2 regions of the Rufibacter sp. JT20002 genome follow, and region 1 is predicted to be linked to the other one. Evidence: riboswitches for the same ligand, from Rfam matches in the RefSeq annotation. Region 1 holds a riboswitch; the other holds the start of a gene.

Evidence for each region. Region 1 has a riboswitch for S-adenosylmethionine ahead of ACW9SV_RS20830 (SusC/RagA family TonB-linked outer membrane protein). Riboswitches for the same ligand answer to the same signal wherever they lie in the genome.
Region 2: linked by a shared signal. The riboswitch ahead of metH (methionine synthase) and the one ahead of ACW9SV_RS20830 (SusC/RagA family TonB-linked outer membrane protein) in region 1 are both predicted to bind S-adenosylmethionine.

Annotation. Positions count from the first base shown of each region.
Region 1 is NZ_JBSZJY010000005.1:332,061-336,080, forward strand. Features, by position in the region: gene ACW9SV_RS20830 (SusC/RagA family TonB-linked outer membrane protein) at 1-1,009, opposite strand, end outside; SAM riboswitch class I at 1,489-1,593, opposite strand; gene ACW9SV_RS20835 (phospholipase D-like domain-containing protein) at 2,258-2,740, shown strand; gene ACW9SV_RS20840 (hypothetical protein) at 2,765-3,097, opposite strand; gene ACW9SV_RS20845 (STAS domain-containing protein) at 3,202-3,546, opposite strand.
Region 2 is NZ_JBSZJY010000001.1:818,756-822,775, forward strand. Features, by position in the region: gene ACW9SV_RS03255 (SAM-dependent methyltransferase) at 1-431, shown strand, start outside; gene ACW9SV_RS03260 (hypothetical protein) at 573-1,082, shown strand; SAM riboswitch class I at 1,257-1,364, shown strand; gene metH (methionine synthase) at 1,445-4,020, shown strand, end outside.

The DNA of each region.
Region 1 (4,020 bases):
AGAAATAGCTACCGCCAATGAAGTACCGGCTTTTGTCTGACCCACCCGAAGCCGACAAGTCATAGCTCTGGGTTTTGGCCGTCTGGAACACATCCGGAATACGGGAATACGTGGTCTGTTCCTCGGGTAAGCCGCGGCCACCCTCGACTTTGGGACGGAACGGACGGGAAGCGAAAGCCCCACCATCGTTCAGGAACGCCTCGTTGATGAGTTCGGCTTCCTGCTGGGCATTTACGGTTTCAAAGAGCTTAGGCGCCTTCGCCCAGCCAAAATAGGTCTGGAAACTGATTTTGGAACCTGCATTCAGCTTACCACGCTTAGTAGTAATGAGTACCACGCCGTTCGCTCCTCTTGACCCATAAATAGCTGTGGCGTTGGCATCTTTCAAGACCTGAATGCTTTCTATATCGGCAGGGTTCAAATCAGCGAGCGGGTTAAAGGTTTGTCCGCCCAGCCCCAGGTTGCTCAATGATTGGTTGTTGATGAACACGCCATCAATCACATATAAAGGAGAGTTGCTGGCATTAATGGAAGTCGCTCCCCGCACACTTACGCTGATACCGCCACCCGGCGCACCGCTGGCTGAGGAAATCTGCACCCCGGCGGCTTTCCCTTGAATCAGTTGGTCCGGGGAAGAAACTGGTAATCCGCGGAGGTCGTCCACGTTCACGGTGCTCACCGAGCTGGAAACCGCCCGTTGCGACTGCGTTCCGTACCCCACTACCACAATTTCTTCCAGGCTTTTGGTGTCTTCTTTCAAGCTCACGTTCACGGTGGTTCCATTCACCACGGCCTCTGCAGACGTGTACCCGATGCTGGAAAACACCAGAGTCTGGCCGGTTCTGGCCGGAATGGAATAACGCCCCTCGGCGTTGGTGAAGGTGCCGCTGGTAGTGCCTTTCAGGACTACGCTCACGCCGGCCAGGGCTTCACTGCCCTTGGTGCCGGTCACTTGCCCACTTACGGTCTGGACTTGGGCATACGCGGCATGCGCCAGCAATATTGCCAATAATACTCCTAGACTTACTAGACTTTTTAGAGTACTACTTGTATGAGTTTTCATTTTTATAAAATTATAAAGACAAGACAATTCCTATCCGGCATCAGGACGACACCGGTGATTTTTAAAACAGAAAAGTTGCTATGGGATTAGTGCAACGAAACAGTGTCTAACAACAACACATTCGGGCGCAGAGGGGCATGGTGCTCAGGGCCAGAGCAGCAGTAGAAGGCAGAAAGGATGCTCTAAGGGGAGCATGGTCTTCCGGGGAAGAAGATGGTAAAGAATGGTTCATAGGGGTAATTGTGTTAAGAAACAGGAATACATAGGCGTGCCTCACCGAAGGGTGAAATAGGGTACGCCAGAAAAGAAGGAGGTGGCGCCAGCTTTAACAGCAACAACAAGCCTGCATGTGCAGGAACTGCCGGGAGGCAGGATGGCTGTTAAGGGTCAAGCGAGGTTGCAAAATTTGTGGTTGCATGGTCATTCATTTATAGTTCCCAAAAATTGGGCAGGTGTTAGCACCTTTTCGGCTGGGCCGAAGGTTGCTAGAGGGTCTTGGAGCCTGCTCTCTCGCCTCTTCTTTATAAATCTCCAATAAAGATGCCCTAAAGGTAAGGGTGCATTTTCTACAAATACAACCTTTTTGTAGAAAATAATTTTTCCAAGTTTTCCTTAACACTTGGACTAAATACAAATAATCCAACACTGCAGAAATAAATAAGCGATTCTCCTGCTTATAATTCAAATCAACTCTTTGAATCAATCACCTGCTGGAAGGTCCATTGTGGAAGAGAATTCTGAAAATGATAAGTCTTTGGCTGTTGCCCACCTCCACTCTAAGAGTAGCACGCATTCCGTCCCCCTTTGAAGGGGGTAGGGGGATGACCAATTGGCTTGAAGAACCGTCCAACTTCTGCTAAGTGCATGGGCAACCACAAGGGATTGTCCCCACAGATCGTGAATGCGTGTGATCAGCATGTGTAGTCAATCAGCATGAGTTGTCATCCCCCTACCCCCTTCAAAGGGGGACGATATGCGTGTCCTTGTTTGGAAAAATATACCTATAGACAATGCTTTAAAAATGGAGGAGGGTAAGCCTGCCTTTTTGGGAGCATTACTATGGGTTTTCTGTTTCAGGGCTACATTTTGAAAAAAGGGTGAAAACGGGTGTAACTTAGGCTTTGGGAAGCGGTTTGCATCCCTATATGTGGTTAGTTTGTATCTTACCCCACTTTCACTAACACCCTTTCAGCGTTGAAATCTATTTTATCCTTGTTCAAGAGTGCCCCAGCAAGTAAAAGTGCTGCCTATTTCAGTCCTGGCGATGCCTGCCTGCAGGCCATCATCCAAAGCCTTGGGTCGGCTAGATCCAGCTTGCAGATTTGTGTGTTTACCATCTCAGATGACCGCATCACCAACGCTATACTGGCAGCCCATAAAAAAGGGATCAAGATTCAGCTACTCACCGATAACGAGAAACTGTTTGACAAAGGCTCAGACATCCGGCAATTAGCGCAGGCGGGCATAAAGGTGAAAGTAGACCAAACGCCTAACCACATGCACCACAAGTTTGCCATTGTGGATCAAAGCCAGGTGCTCACCGGCTCCTATAACTGGACCCGCAGTGCCGCCCTGTACAACCATGAAAACGTACTGGTTACGTCAGACCCTCAGGTGGTTTCCAGCTACGCCCGGGAGTTTAACCGGCTTTGGTCCGAGATGGAAGCGTTTAGATAAAGAACACCTCAGGCGGCAGCTTCCTTAGGTTGGGTTTTCATTGGACTGGAGGGTATGGAGTTTCATGCGCACGAGGTACTCGCCAAAGAGGGAGTTGCCGTACGTTTCGCAGTTGTCCAGGATGATGCCTTTGGTACCGTCTGGCGCAGAGACCGCGTAAAGCACTGAGACCTGCTGGACTCCCCCACACTGGCTGAACCGCTGGCAAGCCTCTACCCGGAGAGCGTCTGGCGAGAAGATGTTGTTTGTTTCCTTACATTGCCACCCTTGGGGGCTGCAGGTAAAAGAATGGGTAAATCCCTGCTGGTTTAAAAAGGCCAGCGCCTCTTGTACATCGGTAAATTGTTCCAGCCTCATGCTGCCTCTTTGCTCCAACTTCTGGCTTTGGTTTGTAAAAGTCACGGGTGACTAAAGGAATAGTTTGTTTGAGGGCCCTCCTTCACATTAAAGGGCAAGTAGTGCTAAGACGCCTGCATTTGATGGTAGGCTTCTTCCAGGGAAGGAACCGTCGTAAACAGAGCATCCATCCCCAATACCTGTAACAAACGCCGGTGCGGCTCACCCAGGTTCATGAGGGTAATGGTGGCATTATAGTTCTTGAGAACCAGCAACTGGTTTACAAAATGACAGAACCCATAGGTTTTGATACACTCAAGGCTGGCGCAGTCTACCCAGACACTAAGCTCCTGCACAGGCTGCCGTAAGCTCTGCAACCGGCGCGTGAGCCTCTGGTCAGAGGCATCCAGATCTTTCTGCAACAACAGTATAACTTTACTGCCTACTTTCTCTGTAATGATATTCTGCATAAAACTTACCTAAAAACGAATACTGCTTTGCCTTTTCCCGGGACAGAACCAAGTGCCCAATCCTCACTTACCCTTTTTCCTTTGTTCAATAAATAGGAAAGCCAATCCTTGCGGCAGGTCCAGGTTTTGCCAGATCCGTTCTGCTTTAACCACGTTTTTCTGAACTTGGGATGTAAAATCATAGGCTTCTAACTAGATTGGACCAGGCCGTCCTGCACCAGAACCGGTGCACACGCTCCTAAGAGATAGTCGTGTGTAGTAAGCATACGCTTTCTTACCCCTGAAAAGTGCCGGGAAAAACACGGCAATTAGATTGCATAAACACGGAATTTTGTATAAGCCTTCCTCTTTTAATCTAACTCAGAAGGCCTACGTAGCAGAAATAGGAGTTTTTCTTTCCTCTTAGCCCTTGTACCGCAAAAGGGAGCTGCGTCAAAGCATCCGTAGAAGTTCTGCCTTCTTTTCAGTATAAAT
Region 2 (4,020 bases), on a different contig from region 1:
TGGTTATTGACTCCTACACCTACTTCGGCACCGATGACAAGTATCTGCCCTACATCTGCCGGTTCCTGAAATCAGACGGGTATATTGGCATTGTGGACGTATGTTTCAAAGACGAGATTGAGACTATTGACCAAGTACCTGAGTTTCTGCGCGAAGATTTTCAGGCGTACTGGTACTACATCCATTCAGTGGCCTGGTGGCGCAAGCTCTGGGAAAAGACAGGCTTGGTGCAGATCAAAACCGCAGAACTTCTGCCCGCCGCCGACCTGATCAGAGAGCAATATGTGCGCGATTTTGAGGAACACGGTCAGAAAAAAGACCCGTTTGCCCGCGGACTGAAAAAAGATACCGAGCACCAAATCAGCTTTTTCAGGCTAATTGGCCAACGCACCTCCCGCGAGGCGTACTTGCAGTCTTATAAAAAAAGCTAACTTGCGAGCTCAGGTTTCAACCGGAAATCGCCCAAAAGCTTTTTACTAGTTTTTATCCACAGGTAAAATATTCCCAGGTTCTAAGAAGTTTTAGAAAGGCAGACCCCAGGATCGGTCTCTTTTGTGAAGAATCATTTTACTATGAAAAACAAACATCTTATTTTTGGGCTGATAATAGTAGTGCTCTCCCTCGCCAAGCTGGAAAGCGCCCAGGCGCAAACGGTAGGCCTTGGCCTTAGGGTGGGAGGGTATTCGGCGGGTATCTCCGGAAAGTATTTTTTCAGAGAAGACCGCGCCTTGGAGGGGATACTGGGAACGGGCTTCGGACGGCGAGGCTTCCAGTTAACCGGTTTATTGGAGCAACACGCCTCGGCGTTTGGCATCCAGGGGCTGCAGTGGTTTTATGGAGCCGGCGGGCACTTGGGCATTTTCCGCGGAAGATACTACCACAAGCCCTCCAGCAAACATTATGAAGACTCTTATGATAACACCCTCGTAACGTTGGGGGTGGATGGTATTGTAGGTTTGGAATATCAGATTACGGAAATTCCGATTTCAGTGGGCATCGATTTTAAGCCATTTTTCGAAGTCAACCGAGACGGTCTTTTCTTGTATGGCGACGGAGCTCTGACCGTCCGCTACACATTCTAATGCTTCCCCGAACCTACTTGAAAAGCCTGCCTCGTGCAGGCTTTTTCTATTTCAGGCCTTTCGTCTGTAGTCAGGCAACTCCGCTTTATACCTCTTTTGCTGAAACCTGGCCCAAAGCGCTTTAGCTCCACACCTGCATTTGCGGAATCCAACCGCAACCCGTATCTTTGCTACTGCTTATCAAGAAAGACGGAGGGATTAGGCCCTGTGATGTCTTAGCAACCCAATTCAGTTGGGTGCTACTTCCTACCCGCTGCACCTACGCGCCGGGGGAGATAAGTGACGGAACTCCCACGCACCTGCGCCCGCCACTTTCCTCTGCCCTTTCTTGAGCCGCAACTAACCCTTTAGGTTTGCACAAGATGACCCGCATTGAGGAAGAAGTAAAAAAACGAATATTAGTCTTAGACGGTGCCATGGGTACCATGATCCAGCGGTACAACCTCCAAGAGGATGATTACCGTGGCGAACGTTTCAAAGACTACCACTTAGATGTGAAGGGGAACAACGATTTGCTCTCTATCACCCAACCCCACATCATCAAAGAAATACACAGCCTCTACTTTGAGGCGGGCGCCGATATAGCCGAAACCAACACCTTCAGCGGCACCTCCATTGCCATGGCCGATTACGACATGCAGGATTTGGTGTACGAACTGAACTATGAGTCGGCCCGCATTGCCCGCGAAGCCGCTGACGAGTGGACTGCCAGAACCCCGGAGAAACCTCGCTTTGTGGCCGGAGCCATCGGACCAACCAACCGTACTGCTTCTTTGTCGCCAGACGTGAACAACCCTGGCTATCGTGCCATAACGTATGACGAACTGGTAGAAGCCTACACCGAGCAGGTTCGCGGACTGGTAGACGGTGGCGTGGACTTGCTGTTGGTAGAAACCATCTTCGATACGTTGAATGCCAAGGCGGCTTTGTTCGCCATTGACCAATACAGTCAGCAAACCGGCAAACGTTTACCTTTGATGGTTTCTGGTACTATCACCGATGCCAGCGGCCGTACCCTTTCAGGCCAAACGGTAGAGGCTTTCCTGTACTCCGTGTCACACATGCCGCTGTTGAGCGTAGGCTTTAACTGTGCGTTGGGTGCGAAGCAGCTGCGCCCGCACTTACAATCCCTGAGTAAGGCTTCTAAGTTTCATATCAGTGCTTACCCAAATGCTGGCCTGCCGAACGCCTTCGGGGCGTATGACGAAACGCCGGAGCAAATGGGCCAGCACATCCGCGACTTCCTGGAGAACAACTTCGTGAACATCGTGGGTGGCTGTTGCGGAACTACGCCGCCGCACATCAAGGCTATTGCTGAGATTGCGAAGCAGTATCCGCCTCGTCCGTTGCCGCAATTACCGGCTGTTCCTACTTACTCCGGTCTGGAGCCACTGACGGTATATGAAGGGTCTAACTTCGTGAACATCGGCGAGCGTACCAACGTGACTGGTTCTAAAAAATTTGCGCGTTTGATTCTAAACGAGCAGTACGAAGAGGCCTTGGCCATTGCCCGCCAGCAGGTGGAGAACGGAGCGCAAATCATTGACGTGAACATGGACGAAGGCATGCTGGACTCTGAGGCCGCCATGACCTTGTTCCTGAACCTGATTGCCTCTGAACCAGACATCGCCCGGGTGCCTATCATGATTGACTCCTCTAAGTGGAGCGTGATTGAGGCCGGTTTGAAGTGCGTGCAGGGGAAAGCCATCGTGAACTCCATCTCCCTCAAAGAAGGCGAAGAGGCGTTCAAAGAGCGCGCCCGCAAAGTGCGCAGCTACGGCGCCGCCGTGGTGGTGATGGCCTTTGACGAAGAAGGCCAGGCCGACAACTACGAGCGCCGCATCCAGATTTGCGAACGGGCTTACAATATCCTGACCAAAGAAGTAGGCTTCCCCGCCGAAGACATCATCTTTGACCCCAACATCCTGACCGTAGCCACGGGTATGGAGGAGCACAACAACTACGCTGTTGACTTCATCAACGCCACTCGCTGGATCAAGCAAAACCTGCCGGGAGCCAAAGTGAGCGGTGGCGTAAGTAACATTTCCTTCTCGTTCCGGGGCAATGACCCCGTACGCGAGGCCATGCACTCCGTATTCCTGTACCACGCCATCAAAGCCGGTCTGGACATGGGCATCGTGAACGCAGGTATGTTAGAGGTTTACGAGGAAATCCCGAAAGACCTTCTAGAGCGCGTGGAAGACGTGCTACTGAACCGCCGTCCAGACGCAACTGAGCGTTTAGTGGAGTTCGCCGAAACGGTGAAAAACAAAGGTAAGGAAGTCGTACGCGACGAGGCCTGGCGCCATGAACCGGTGCAGAAGCGTTTAACCCACGCTTTGGTAAAAGGATTGGTAGAATACATTGATCAGGACGTGGAAGAAGCCCGTCACCTGTACCAGAAGCCGCTGGAAGTGATTGAAGGTCCGCTCATGGACGGCATGAACGTGGTAGGCGACCTGTTCCAGGAAGGCAAGATGTTCCTGCCGCAGGTAGTGAAAAGCGCCCGCGTGATGAAGAAAGCCGTGGCATACCTGCTTCCTTACATTGAAGAAGAGAAAGTACGCGCCGCCGCCAACGGGGACACCTCCACGCGCCAGACTAACGGAAAAATTCTGATGGCTACAGTGAAAGGCGACGTACACGACATCGGGAAGAACATTGTAGGCGTAGTTCTGGCCTGCAACAACTATGAAGTAATTGACCTGGGCGTGATGACGCCCGCCGATAAAATTTTGGATGCTGCCCGCGAGCACAACGTGGACGTAATCGGCCTGAGTGGTTTGATTACCCCATCTTTGGACGAGATGGTGCATGTGGCCCGTGAAATGGAGCGCCAGAACTTCAACATTCCACTGCTCATCGGTGGGGCCACCACCTCGCGTGCGCATACCGCCGTAAAAGTGGCGCCTGCCTACAACGGCACCGTGGTACACGT